Regions from separate parts of the Marinomonas sp. ABL3_031 genome, predicted to be linked through region 1. Evidence: predicted binding sites of a transcription regulator. Region 1 holds the regulator's gene; each other region holds the start of a gene.

Region 1 (4,614 bases):
CTAACAAGCGCCCAGGTGTTGCGACGAGAATATCGACATTTTCCGTTTGTAATGCTTGTTTTTGCCTTTCGTAGCTCAAGCCGCCTACCAATGAAACGACGTTGAGATGGCAATTAGCCGTCAGTTTTACCGCTTCATCAGCAATTTGCAAAGCCAATTCACGTGTAGGCGCAATAATCAAGCCACGCGCCAAGTTGTTGGCTCTATCCTCTTCTACAGGGTAGTCCAAGAAATCACTGATCATAGCAATCAAAAACGCGGCCGTTTTGCCCGTACCGGTTTGCGCTTGACCTATGATGTCATAGCCTTGCAAAGTTGTAGGTAATGTTTCTGCCTGAATTTCGCTGCAATACTCAAACCCCATTTCGGCAATGGATTTCAAAACACGATCAGGTAAATTCAAGTCATGGAAGCGCAATTTACCCTCCAGTTCTGGCACCTGAAAATCTTCAATAGACCATACACCTTGCGCCGCTTTAGCCGTATCCTTACTTGTGTTGCTCGTCTTACCTTGAGCCTTTCTTGGTCGTTTGCTTGGACGACGATTACGTTTCGGTTTCGCGTTACTGTCTGGTGTTACATCTTGATTTTGGTTTTCCATAATGGAACTTTGCACTTCTTCTGTTTAAGGTTAATTATCCGAGCAGGCAGTGTACCTAATTGCTATGGCTTTATCATCTTTTCATTTGCAATCGACCTCAGCTAACCACGTAATTATCTATTTTTTACGAGTTAAACCTGCCGATAAGGAGGCAAACTTTGAATCAATTGGCTACCATAACGTTTGGTTTTGAGACGTTTATCTAATATATGAATATCACCTGAATCCTTCTCGCTACGCAGCAATCGCCCTGTCGCTTGTACTAAGCGTAATGAAGCATCTGGTATGGTAATTTCCATAAAAGGATTGCCACCACGTTTTTGAATCCACTCAGCTAAAGTCGCTTCCACTGGATCGTCTGGCACGGCAAACGGAATCTTGGCAATGTAGACAGACGTTAAGTAATTTCCAGGCAAATCCACGCCTTCCGCAAAACTCGCCAAACCAAATAACAAACTGCCCTTATTCTCATCCACTCGTGCCTTATGAGAGTCCAATATCACACGTTTCGACTGCTCTCCTTGAATGAGCATAATGTCTTTCAATGATTCATTGACGGCTTGCGCTACCTCTTCCATCTGACGACGAGAAGAAAACAGCACCAAACTGGCCTCGTCCACATCAATGTTGTCATTCAAGTAGGTAACGATTTCTTTGGTATGCTGTTCAACTTGATTCGGCTCAGAGACCATATCAGGAATCCGCAAGCGGCCTTTATTTTGAAAATCAAAAGGGCTCATTACTCGCAAATATTCACTCTCACGAGGCACACCTGAACGCATATTAAAGCGATGAAATTGATTCAAGGCTGTCAGAGTGGCCGAGGTCACCACAGCACCAAAACATTTGTCCCATAACTGTTGATGCAGCGTGTTAGCAGCCAAAATGGGGGACGCGCCAAGCTCAATATCTTGCTCCATCCCCTGTCCGGAGAGAATCAGCCATCTTGCATTCGGTGGATATTGTTCATCATCGGCTGAAGAGTAAAGCTGCCATAGGCCAATACTTTGTTCTATACGACCTAAAATTGCCCCTAGAATTGGCTGCCAAGTTTCAGCCACTTCAGGCGTCACACCCATGCCTTCATTCTGTTTGGCTTTTTTGCATTCGTCTTGAATGCTTTCGACACTATTAAATAACTTTTGATAACTGGTACTCAAACTGTAGGCAAGTTGGCGTAATTCATCTGGCACCACACCAAATTCAAATCTGTGTTGATTGTTATCCTGATCCAAGCCCAAGCCATTAATATAGGGCGATAAGCCTTGCTGCGCGTATTGAATAAAATTGACTATGGTTTGAATTTGCTGAGGAATTTTAATCAATAGCTGCCCAGTCAAACTCACTTCGTCGCTTAAATCTTGCTTAAGATTCACCAAATTCTTTTCCAGCTGACGAAGCCAACTGATGCTTTGTTGCAATCGAACGTCATGACGAAAATGCCCAATGGCTTTATCGGGTAAATGATGACCTTCATCAAACACATAAATGGTTTCTTTCGGTGGCGTCAAAATCGCACCGCCACCAAGGGACAAATCTGCTAAGACTAAATCGTGGTTGGCAACAATCACATCCGCCACCTCAATTTCTGCACGGGCTTTGAAAAAAGGACACGCTGAATAGTTGGCACAATTTCGGTTGGTACATTGCTGGTGATCTGTGGTCAAGCGGCGCCAATCTTGCTCGCGAATAATACCTTCCCAATTATCCTTATCACCATCCCATTTACCTCTGCTTAGGGCCTCATCCATCTCCTGATACAAGAGAGTATTCACATCATCCGATTGCAAATGCTGTTCAAATAAACCTGCGAACATATCGTCCATGCTTTGCTCTTCAGCACTCAGATACCCCTCCAGATTATTAAGGCAGAGATAGCGGCCTCGCCCCTTTGCCAATGTGTATTTAAAACTTATTTCTGTATGCTGCAAAATATCTGGCAGGTCTTTGTGCAAAATCTGCTCTTGCAATGCGACAGTTGCCGTAGAGATAATGAGCTTAGCACCTCGCGCCTTAGCAATCGGAATCGCAGCCAAACAATAAGACAAGGTTTTACCCGTCCCCGTACCAGCTTCCACTACCGCAACGTGCTTTTCACCTAAGCGCTCACCTTCACTGCCCTGTTTAATGTTTCCCAAAGTGCGAGCAATTGCCCCTATCATTTGGCGCTGTCCTACCCGAGGTTTATGAGATTTGGCATCCAGCATATTTCGGTAAGCGGATTGGATTTTATTTTTTAATTCGTCTGAAAGCATTTATTTTATTGAGAATCGTTAAGAATGCTGTATATAATAACAGTTACTGTATAAACAACCAGAAAAAGCCATGATTAAATTAACCAAAAGACAATCTGATGTACTCGATACCATTCGCGAATTTATCAATGAAACCGGATTCCCACCAACACGTGCGGAAATCGCGAATAGACTTGGCTTCAAATCACCCAATGCCGCAGAAGAACACCTAAAAGCCCTTTGCAAAAAAGGTGCAATCGAAATGCTGTCAGGCGCTTCTCGTGGAATTCGCTTAATCGAATCAAACGAAAGTGCCAATCAAGAAGACGATCTGGGTCTACCTGTCATTGGTAAAGTGGCGGCAGGATACCCTATCTTGGCACAAGAAAACATAGATACTCATGTTACTGTGCCAGCCAATATGTTTTCCCCCAAAGCGGATTACTTTTTATCCGTCTCCGGTACCAGTATGAAAAACATCGGCATCATGGAAGGAGATTTGCTCGCGGTACACAAAACCAATACCGTCCGTAACGGTCAAATTGTGGTGGCAAGAATTGGCGATGAAGTGACGGTAAAACGCTTTGAACAAAAAGGTCGTATCGTTCGTCTGATTCCAGAAAACGAGGATTATCAAGACATAGTAGTAGACTTAGAGAGCGAAGAGTTTGCTATTGAAGGCTTATCTGTGGGCGTCATCCGTCAGGGTCTATAACTCTTCCTCACTTAAATAACTTGTAAAAAAAGGTGGCCATGGCCACCTTTTTTTTATCGCTATCTCTTTCTAACAACAGACTAATGAAGAATTTTTGGACGCAGATCTTCTTCTAGATACTCTACACCTTCGTCCATCACTGATTCGTCTGAATAGACATAATCAATACCCGCATGGAACATGCATTTTGCCAATTCAAAATATCGGTCTTGCAGGTAAGACTTGGTTTTATCGGAGATTTTTAAGGTCGCCAACGGCTCTGTTTCCTCGCCATTGCCACTGGCTGGGCGCAAAACAATGTCGCCGTTATCCAGCTCAACAATTTCAAGGTAAGATTCTTTCATACTAATACTCTGAGGATTCTTCTCTAAAACGTAACACCAAGTCTGTTAGCTTAGACAAATACAAAGTTAATGATGCACTGTCATCACTGCCCACGCCAATCAAATTTGTACGATCAACCGCGCTTTGATTCATACGGCAATCAAGCTGTTGCTGATAAAGTGATATTAATTGACTGCACCAAGAAGACGATTGCTGCAACAAATCGTTTAGCTCTAATAGCACAGGCACCAAAGATTGTTTGGCTTGCGCCTCAGCCAATAAGCCAGACGCATCTAGCTTGCCTGTTAAACGATAAGCCAATTTCACCTCCTGCAACAAACCGTTTAAGGCACTGCGCAATTGAAACATGGCGGAACTTTCTAAACTCGAGACCAGCCAAGTTTCTTCACTTGACTGGGCTAATTGTATAAGGCGACGCGCCGCGTCTAACCTTTGATTGGTAGTACTGGCACTACTGGCAAGACTCATTTTTTCTTCTTGCCCTCTTCAATCTTCCATTTACCACCATCATAGAACGCCTTCCATCCAGTTGGCTTGCCTTCTTCGGTTTCCGTCATTATGTATTGCTCTTTGGTTTTACGACTGTAACGAATTAGAGTCGGACGCCCTTCTGAATCCTTCACTGGCGCAGCGGCAAAGAAGTGATATTTAGGGTCAATCTGATCCATGTACGGCAATAACTCTTTCACATAAGGTGCGCGAGTTTCACGCTTACGAGG
Region 2 (4,614 bases), on a different contig from region 1:
CACAATAACGGTGTTGCCCAAATCTCTTAAACGAGTCAGTGTGGCGATAAGACGTTCATTGTCACGCTGGTGTAAGCCAATAGAAGGCTCATCCAAAATGTACATTACGCCAACTAAACCAGCGCCAATTTGGCTTGCCAGTCGAATACGCTGCGCCTCACCACCCGACAGAGAGTCAGCTTTGCGGTCGAGTGTTAAATATTCCAGACCCACGTTGACCAAGAAAGTCAGACGATCGCGGATTTCTTTCAGAATCTTGGCGGCAATTTCGGCTTTTGCGCCCGTTAGCTGTAAGTTTTCAAAATAGTTCAAGCAGTCTGAAATAGAGTAGGTCACTATCTCAGGTAAGGTTTGTTCTTGAATGAAGACATTTCGCGCTGAGCGGTTCAAACGTGAACCATGACAATCAGGACAAGGTTGCACACTGATGTACTTAGCCAAGTCATCACGCACGCTATCCGATTCGGTTTCATGATAACGACGTTGTAGATTCGGAATCACACCTTCAAAGGCGTGAGATCGCGTCATCTTATCGCCGCGCTCATTGATGTAAACAAAGCTAATTTTGTCGCTGCCTGAACCATGCAAAATGCGCTTTTTAAAATTGTCCGGAATGTCCTTATAAGGCGTATCGATATCAAAGCCATAGTGATTGGCAAGAGCGGTAAGCTGCTGATAATAGAAAATGCTGCGTCGTCCCCAACCGCGAATGGCACCTTCTGCTAAGGTCAGTGTGTCGTCCTGAATGATGCGCTCAGGATCAAACATCTGGTGTGTGCCCAAACCGTCACAGGTTTGACAAGCGCCATTTGGATTATTGAAGGAGAACAAACGCGGCTCGAGTTCCGTTAGGCTGTAGCCACACACAGGACAAGCGAATTTACTGGAGAAAATATACTCTTCTTCTGGTGCGTCCATGTTGATGGCTTTGGCGATGCCATCCGACAATTCCAAACAGGTCTCGAAGGATTCAGCCAAACGCAACTGCAGGTCAGGGCGCACTTTAAAGCGATCAATAACCACTTCAATGGTATGTTTTTTGTTTTTTTCCAAGGCTGGGGCATCGTCTAAGTCGACCACAATGCCGTCGATGCGAGCGCGAATAAAGCCTTTGGATAATAAATCATTAATGGTGTGTAAGTGCTCACCTTTGCGATCTTTCACAATGGGCGCTAACAGCATCATCTTGGTGTCTTCGGGAAGAGAGATTACCTTGTCCACCATTTGTGAAATGGTTTGTGCTTCCAATGGTTCACCGTGATCAGGACAACGTGGTTGACCAGCACGAGCAAACAGCAAACGCAAATAATCGTAGATTTCGGTAATGGTACCAACGGTCGATCTCGGGTTATGAGAAGTCGACTTCTGCTCAATGGAAATGGCGGGTGACAAACCTTCAATATGGTCTATGTCGGGTTTCTCCATCATAGACAAAAACTGTCTTGCGTAGGTAGACAAAGACTCTACATAGCGACGTTGCCCCTCTGCGTATAAAGTGTCAAAAGCGAGAGAGGATTTACCAGAGCCTGATAAGCCCGTGATGACAACAAGCTTGTCTCTTGGAATGTCTAAATCCACATTTTTCAGGTTGTGGGTGCGGGCCCCGCGTATGGTAATGGTATCCATGGGTCTCCAAAGAAAACGGATCAACAGAAGTCACTCTGCATTTAATAAAATAACTGTCTATTTTTACAGTAGTTAACATGGAGCTTCAACGGTAAATTCGGTAAAATTAGCATCTTTTTTCCTTAACCCTCAAGTTAAGTGGTTGTGACCTCCTTATGGATCTACTCGAACGTCGTTCAGTTCTTGCCTTAGCGTTGATTTATTTGTTCCGCATGTTGGGCTTATTCCTCATCATGCCAGTGATTAGCGTAGCAGCCGATGGCCTGAGCGGAGCCGACGCGGCACTCATTGGTACGGCCATTGGCATCTATGGTTTAACCCAAGCCAGCCTGCAAATCCCCATGGGCATGTGGTCGGATAAGATTGGCCGCAAACGCGTTATTGTCATCGGCTTATTGTTGTTTGCGCTGGGCAGCTTAATCTGTGCTAACGCCGACGACATCAATACGCTGATCATAGGTCGTGCGGTTCAGGGGGCAGGTGCTATTGCCAGTACCTTAATGGCCTTACTGAGTGATGTGACCCGTGAGCAGAATCGCACCAAAGCCATGGCGAGCGTTGGGGTGAGCATTGGGGCTTCTTTTATGTTGTCGCTGGTGTTTGGCCCTTGGTTATTTGCCTTGGTTGGCTTGTCGGGCTTGTTCTATTTGTCGTTTGCCTTATCTTTTGTCGGCATTTTGTTGATCGTTTTTGCTGTGCCAAACAGTGTGCAACATACCTTTCGTCGCGATACCACACCGAGCCTAGTCGCCTTAGGGGCGGTGATGAAGAACGCTCGTTTGCGTTATTTAAATGTCAGCGTGTTATTTGTGCATGCGAGTTTAACCGCCATTTTTGTCGTGGTGCCTGGGCGTCTGATCAATGAGTTCGCGTTACCTCTCTCTCAGCACAGCTGGCTTTACTTGGCGATCATGGGCTTTGCCTTCGTTGGCATGTTGCCCTTGGTCATCATTGCCGAGGCCAAAGGTAAGATGAAACAAGTCCTTATTGGTGTATTTATCCTGTTGGGTATCAGCTCAATTGGTTTACAATACGCCACCTTGTTTTGGCTGTTTGCTGTGTTATTGTGGGGGTACTTTATTGGCTTTAATGCTATGGAAGCGGTATTGCCTTCAATGGTCAGCAAATTAGCGCCTGTTGGGTATCGTGGTACTGCAATGGGGGTCTTTTCAACCCATCAATTTATTGGTTCCTTCATTGGCGGCGCAGGCGGTGGCTGGCTGTTGCAACATCATGTGAATGAAGGCGTCTTTTTCGTGGTAGGCGCGGTTTTTATCGCTTGGTCTGTGGTCAGTATGGTGCAACCGGCACCGCGCCAATTGACCAGCTTAGCCTTTAGCCTACCCAAGATGACCAGCACAGAAATCTCAGTGCTGGCCGAACAACTTGCAAGCGTCCAAGGAGTGGAAGGCATGCAACTATTCGAAGATGAACAAACCGCTTATCTTAAAGTGGACAAAAAACAGCTAGATAAAGCAGCCTTGGTGCAACTTGCGCCACAAGCTAATGTATAAAGAAAGAACTAATTTCAGTTGGAGAACGTCATGGCACGTGGAATAAACAAAGTAATAATTGTAGGTAACGCCGGCAACGATGCCGAAGTGCGTTTCATGCCATCTGGTGGCGCCGTGGCAAACGTCAGCCTAGCGACCACCGAAAGCTGGCGCGATAAGCAAACAGGCCAGATGCAAGAGCGTACTGAATGGCACCGAGTGTCTTTCATGGACCGTGGTAACTACCGTCTAGGTCAAATCGCTGGTGACTTCATCAAGAAAGGCTCAAAAGTCTATGTTGAAGGGTCGTTGCGCACCCGTGAGTGGGAAAAAGACGGCATCAAACGTTACACCACAGAAATCATTGCCAGCGAAATGCAACTACTAGACGGTCGTAACGATGGTGCGGCTCCTTCTGCTGGTGGTTACGACAACATGCAAGGTCAAGCTGGTGGCTACGGTCAAGCGCCACAGCAACAAATGCCACAAGGTGGCTTTAACCAAGCGCCGCAACAACCGCAACAGCAACCACAACAACAAGCACCGCAACAGCGTGCGCCACAAGGCGGCTTTAACCAGCAGCCAGCACAAGGCGGCTACGGTCAAGCGCCACAGCAACAAGCTCCGCAACAACAAGCGCAGCCACAATCTTTTGGTAGCTGGGGTAACCAACCTCAACAGGCTCCGCAGCAAGCGCCACAACAAAAAGCGCCACAGCAGCAAAAGCCACAACAAGCGCCAAACTTTGACGACTTTGATGACGATATTCCGTTCTAGGATTTACCTGAGACTAAAAGTGTAAAGTTTGTTTCTGAAGGCCCCGTATATCGGGGCTTTTTGTTTGGTGAGTGGAAAATTAAGATTTGTCTGCTATAAATGAGAATGGATGTTGGAAGCATAGTTAATGTAACTCTAACCCGCTTGATTGTGATGGGCACCTATCTTTTGGATAGCTAACTGTCGGCGATACCAAGCTAAACAGGGGCTACTATTTCATTTAGCTCGTACTTACCTTCATAGTGCTTCATTTCTGTAATAACTTCATCAGCCGAAGCGAAAAAGAACTCCTTCCTTCCATTTACCAGATTCACCCTTTGATCTGAAAATCTGTTATGTAAGAATCGTTCAAGTGTTGGTGCATCTTCAGTAAATGCAAATGCATGGACATCAAAAAGTTCGGGGACTGAAGCATCTCCTAACTCTTTTACACGATCATATGGGTCAGCACGTCTTGTCATTCCTATTTTTACTACTCCATCGCCAAAAGACAGCTTATTAGAGATCACATATACATAGCCTGCTCTTGTTTGTTGAGCTAAAGATATCGCTCTTTTTGCTTTCTCACGTAGCACTTCAAGTTCTTGTTTATGAATTTCATATAAGGCCTTTTGTTCTTCAGTGCTCGCTTCAAGTTTACTAAGCTCTTCAGTGACTAATCGCTCCATAGTTAGGCGTTCTTTTTCTGCCTTCTGAGCTGCAGCTTTTATGCGCTTCT
Region 3 (4,614 bases), on a different contig from region 1:
CATGCACTTTACGATGCAATATGCTAGCGAATTCCTCGGCAAAATTATCATAACTCGCACTCAAAGAATCAGACGCTGTCGAAAAACGGTTATAAGCCACCACCGCAGGAATCGCAGCCGCTAAGCCTATCGCAGTAGCAATCAAAGCTTCTGCAATACCTGGCGCTACTGTCGCTAGCGTTGCTTGTTGAACCTCAGCCAAACCAATAAAAGAATGCATTATCCCCCAAACCGTACCAAATAAACCGATGTAAGGACTGGTTGAACCGACTGTTGCCAGGAAAGGCAGGTGTTGATCTAATTTCTCTTCTTCACGATACAAAGCAACGCGCATAGCACGCTGGACACCATCCATTACGGCATCAGGGTCCATATTTGGATTTTGTCTTAAGCGAGTAAACTCCTTAATGCCTGCCGTGAAAATGGTTTCCATTCCTTCAACTTTACGCCCATCCTGTGTCAACTTACGATACAGCTGACTAAGATCCATCCCTGACCAAAATTGATCTTCAAATTCTGAGCGGATTTTTTTCGCTTGTTTAATCACTCGGATGCGTTGAAAAATGACGATCCAAGAAAATAAAGATGCCGCCAACAGTGTCAACATTACAAGCTGTACAACTAAACTAGCGCTGGCGATAAGTCCCCAAATTGACATCATTGACCTCTATTTCAAATCGGTTGGTAACTGATAATTAAAATGTTCATAAGCTCGTTTGGTCACCTGACGACCACGAGGTGTTCGAATAACAAAGCCTTGTTGAATTAGAAACGGCTCTATCACATCTTCAATCGTGTCCTTGTCCTCCCCAAGCGCGGCAGAAACACTATCCAAGCCTACTGGCCTACCGTCAAACTTTTCTATCATAGTCAATAACATACGTCTATCTAAATGATCGAATCCCTGACTGTCTACACTTAACATATCTAATGCCCGTTGAGCAACTTTTTGTCCGACTAGCTCAGCGCCTTCTACTTGTGCAACATCTCTTACTCGTCGTAATAATCGATTAGCAATACGCGGCGTTCCGCGAGAGCGGCGAGCCACTTCAAAGCTACCTGACTCATCCAGATCGACACCCATTTTACCTGCAGATCGGGTTACTATCGTTGTAAGAGATTCAACATCATAAAACTCAAGACGTTGCACAATACCAAAACGATCACGCAAAGGAGAGGTTAACAAACCCGCTCGCGTTGTAGCTCCGACAAGCGTAAAAGGCGGGAGTTCAATTTTTATTGAACGAGCCGCTGGCCCCTCTCCTATCATGATATCCAATTGGTAGTCTTCCATTGCGGGATAAAGTACTTCTTCAATGGCGGGGCTAAGACGATGAATTTCATCGATGAACAGAATATCGCCTTCATTTAAATTGGTTAACAGCGCCGCCAGATCTCCAGCCCTTTCTAAAACAGGCCCAGAGGTAGTTTTCACATCCGCTCCCATTTCATTGCCAATGATATGCGCTAAGGTCGTTTTACCTAATCCTGGAGGGCCGAACACCAAGGTGTGATCAAGGGGTTCACCTCGCTGACGAGCCGCTTGGATGAAAATTTCCATCTGCTCACGCACCACAGGCTGACCTATGTATTCGGCTAAAGCTTGTGGTCGTATTGCCCTATCAACTTGTCTATCACTGCCTTTTAATTCTGCCGAGATAATACGGTCTTGTTCGATCATACTATTTCCTCAACATCCCTTGAAGTGCCGCTTTGATGACCGTTTCACTGTCAGCACCATCCACCGGCACAGCTGCAATCGCTTTAGCAGCCTCTTGAGGTTTATAACCCAAGGCGATCAAAGCGGCCTCTGCTTCTTGACGAGGGTCAGCCTGCACTTGACGAAGAACCGTTGGCGCAGCAAACAAATCGGTTTTCGCTGCTTGTCCCAATTTATCTCGTAATTCCACTATCAGCCGTTCAGCCGTTTTCTTTCCAACACCAGGAATACGAGTTAATGCCGTAACGTCAGAATCCTGAACATTGGCGATCAATTCTTCTGACGACATACTTGAAAGGATAGCGAGCGCCATTTTGGGCCCTATGCCATTCACCTTAATCAAGATACGAAACAGAGCGCGCTCACTCTTATCTGAAAAACCGAACAAGGCATGAGAATCTTCTTTGACAATGAGATGGGTAAACAAAACGACTTGTTCACCAGTTTGAGGTAAATCGTAAATGGTGGTCATTGAGGCACTGATCTCGTAACCAACCCCCTGCACGTCAACTAACAGTTCTGGTGGGGCTTTTTCCACCAAGATTCCGACAATTCGACCTATCACATCATTTTCCTTACATCTTGTTCTGACCAGCGCTTGGCCGTTCTACCAGCACGTTTACCTGTGCCGTATTCCAAACCACCAGACGTGCGGGTATTGGCATGACAAAGCGCAATCGCCAGCGCATCTGCCGCATCGGCTTGCGGTTTTTCCGTCAAGTCTAATAATAATTGCACCATGCTTTGAACCTGTGCTTTGTCGGCATTACCGTTGCCGACAACAGACTGCTTCACTCGTCGTGCGGCATATTCATTCACCACTAATTCTTGCAGTGAGGCCGCAACAATGGCAGCTCCCCTTGCTTGACCAAGTTTCAATGCTGAGTTGGCATTCTTTGCCATAAAGACTTCTTCAATAGCAAATTCGGTTGGCTGAAATTCTTTTAACAAGGACTCCACACCATTAAAAATATGTTTCAACCTGACGGATAAATCTTCATCAGGCAAACGAATGCAGCCACTGTTTACATAATTTGGCTTGCCATTAATGATATCGATAATGCCAAAGCCCGTCACACGTGAACCTGGGTCAATGGCCATAATTCGAGTTTGCGCCATGGTTTTCTCATGCGTTATAAAATCACTGTATATTTCAACAGGGCTTCAGTAGAGATGCAATCTGTAAATACAAAAAAGGCCACATTTTTGCGGCCTTTTACGTTATTCTTTCGTTTCCCTAACAGCAAGCAACTGAAATCTATCGCTTACCATGCAATTCTTACTCTGCAACTGGCTTACGAACACGAATGCTCAGTTCTTTTAGTTGCTTCTCACTCACCTCACCTGGCGCTTGAGTTAACAAACAAGTGGCACTCTGAGTTTTCGGGAAAGCAATCACATCACGGATGGAGCTTGAGCCAGTCATCAGCATAACCAGACGGTCCAAACCGAAAGCCAAACCACCGTGTGGCGGCGCACCAAACTTCAATGCATCCAACAAGAAACCAAATTTCTCTTCTTGCTCTTCTTCACTGATATTGAGCAATTCAAATACCGCTTCCTGCATAGAAGCTTGGTGAATACGAATAGAACCACCACCAAGCTCAGTACCGTTAAGTACCATATCGTATGCTTGAGACAAAGCCGTTAATGGATTCGCTTTCAATTCTTCTGGAGAGCAAGAAGGCGCAGTGAATGGGTGGTGAATAGCTGTGATACCACCATCACTTGTTTCTTCAAACATTGGGAAGTCAACTACCCAAAGCGGCGCCCATTCGCACGTGTAAAGATCCATGTCTTCACCCAACTTACAACGCAATGCACCAAGGGCTTCGTTAACGATTTTCGCTGAGTCAGCACCAAAGAAAATCAAGTCGCCATCTTGCGCCTCTAAACGCTCTAGTAGAGCAGCACGTACTTCCACTGGTAAGAATTTGACAATAGGAGATTGCAAACCTTCTTCTAGGTTAGACTTATCGTTCACCTTGATGTAAGCCAAACCTTTCGCACCGTAAATACCAACAAACTTAGTGTAATCGTCGATTTGCTTACGCGTTAGACTATTACCGCCAGGCACTTTCAATGCAGCAACACGACCTTTCGGATCAGTTGCAGGACCAGAGAAGACCTTAAAGTCAACGTCAGCCATTAAGTCAGATACAGTGACTAGCGTTAATGGAATACGTAAATCTGGTTTGTCACTGCCGTAGCTTTCCATGGCTTCTGAGTAAGGCATACGTGGGAAAGCACCAAGATCAATATCCATCAATTCTTTGAACAAATTCACGATCATTTCTTCCGTCATGCTCATGATTTGTTCTTCAGACATGAAAGAAGTTTCAATGTCCACTTGGGTAAATTCTGGCTGACGATCTGCACGCAAATCTTCGTCACGGAAACATTTTGCGATTTGGTAATAACGATCAAAACCAGACACCATCAACAATTGCTTGAACAACTGTGGTGACTGTGGCAAAGCAAAGAAACTGCCTTGATGAGTACGACTAGGCACCAAGTAATCACGGGCGCCTTCAGGCGTGGCACGCGTCAAAATTGGCGTCTCAATATCCAAGAAACCATTGTCATCAAGGTAACGACGCAAAACAGACGTTACTTTTGAACGAAAACGCATTTTTTGCTGAATTTCGGGGCGACGCAAATCGATAAAACGATTTTTAAGACGAATGTCTTCACCAACCGCTTGGTGTTCGTCTAACTGGAAAGGCGGAGTTTGCGCTGCGTTTAGAATTTCTAGACTAGTGCCTAATACTTCGATTTCACCAGTACGCATGTTTGGATTGATGGTGCCCTCAGGACGAGCACGAACCAAACCAGTCAATTTAATAACGTATTCGTTACGTACGCTGTCGGCCAAAGCAAAGCTGTCAGCACGA

Evidence for each region. The regulator LexA, encoded in region 1, represses DNA repair genes until DNA is damaged. The targets are predictions, from matches to a motif close to TACTGTNTANNTANACAGTA.
Region 2: a site for LexA is predicted at 1,678-1,697, ahead of uvrA (excinuclease ABC subunit UvrA). Genes of this name have one in related genera too.
Region 3: a site for LexA is predicted at 2,863-2,882, ahead of ruvC (crossover junction endodeoxyribonuclease RuvC). Genes of this name have one in related genera too.

What each region holds. Positions count from the first base shown of each region.
Region 1 is NZ_JBSWYU010000003.1:46,123-50,736, forward strand. It holds gene ACXAH2_RS04675 (DEAD/DEAH box helicase) at 1-601, opposite strand, end outside; gene dinG (ATP-dependent DNA helicase DinG) at 733-2,856, opposite strand; gene lexA (transcriptional repressor LexA) at 2,927-3,550, shown strand; gene ACXAH2_RS04690 (hypothetical protein) at 3,631-3,894, opposite strand; gene ACXAH2_RS04695 (DUF6586 family protein) at 3,896-4,363, opposite strand; gene topA (type I DNA topoisomerase) at 4,360-4,614, opposite strand, start outside.
Region 2 is NZ_JBSWYU010000016.1:39,158-43,771, forward strand. It holds gene uvrA (excinuclease ABC subunit UvrA) at 1-1,626, opposite strand, end outside; gene ACXAH2_RS15625 (MFS transporter) at 1,782-3,140, shown strand; gene ssb (single-stranded DNA-binding protein) at 3,171-3,896, shown strand; gene ACXAH2_RS15635 (GIY-YIG nuclease family protein) at 4,094-4,614, opposite strand, start outside.
Region 3 is NZ_JBSWYU010000012.1:74,522-79,135, forward strand. It holds gene tolQ (protein TolQ) at 1-658, opposite strand, end outside; gene ruvB (Holliday junction branch migration DNA helicase RuvB) at 668-1,681, opposite strand; gene ruvA (Holliday junction branch migration protein RuvA) at 1,683-2,285, opposite strand; gene ruvC (crossover junction endodeoxyribonuclease RuvC) at 2,282-2,839, opposite strand; gene aspS (aspartate--tRNA ligase) at 3,000-4,614, opposite strand, start outside.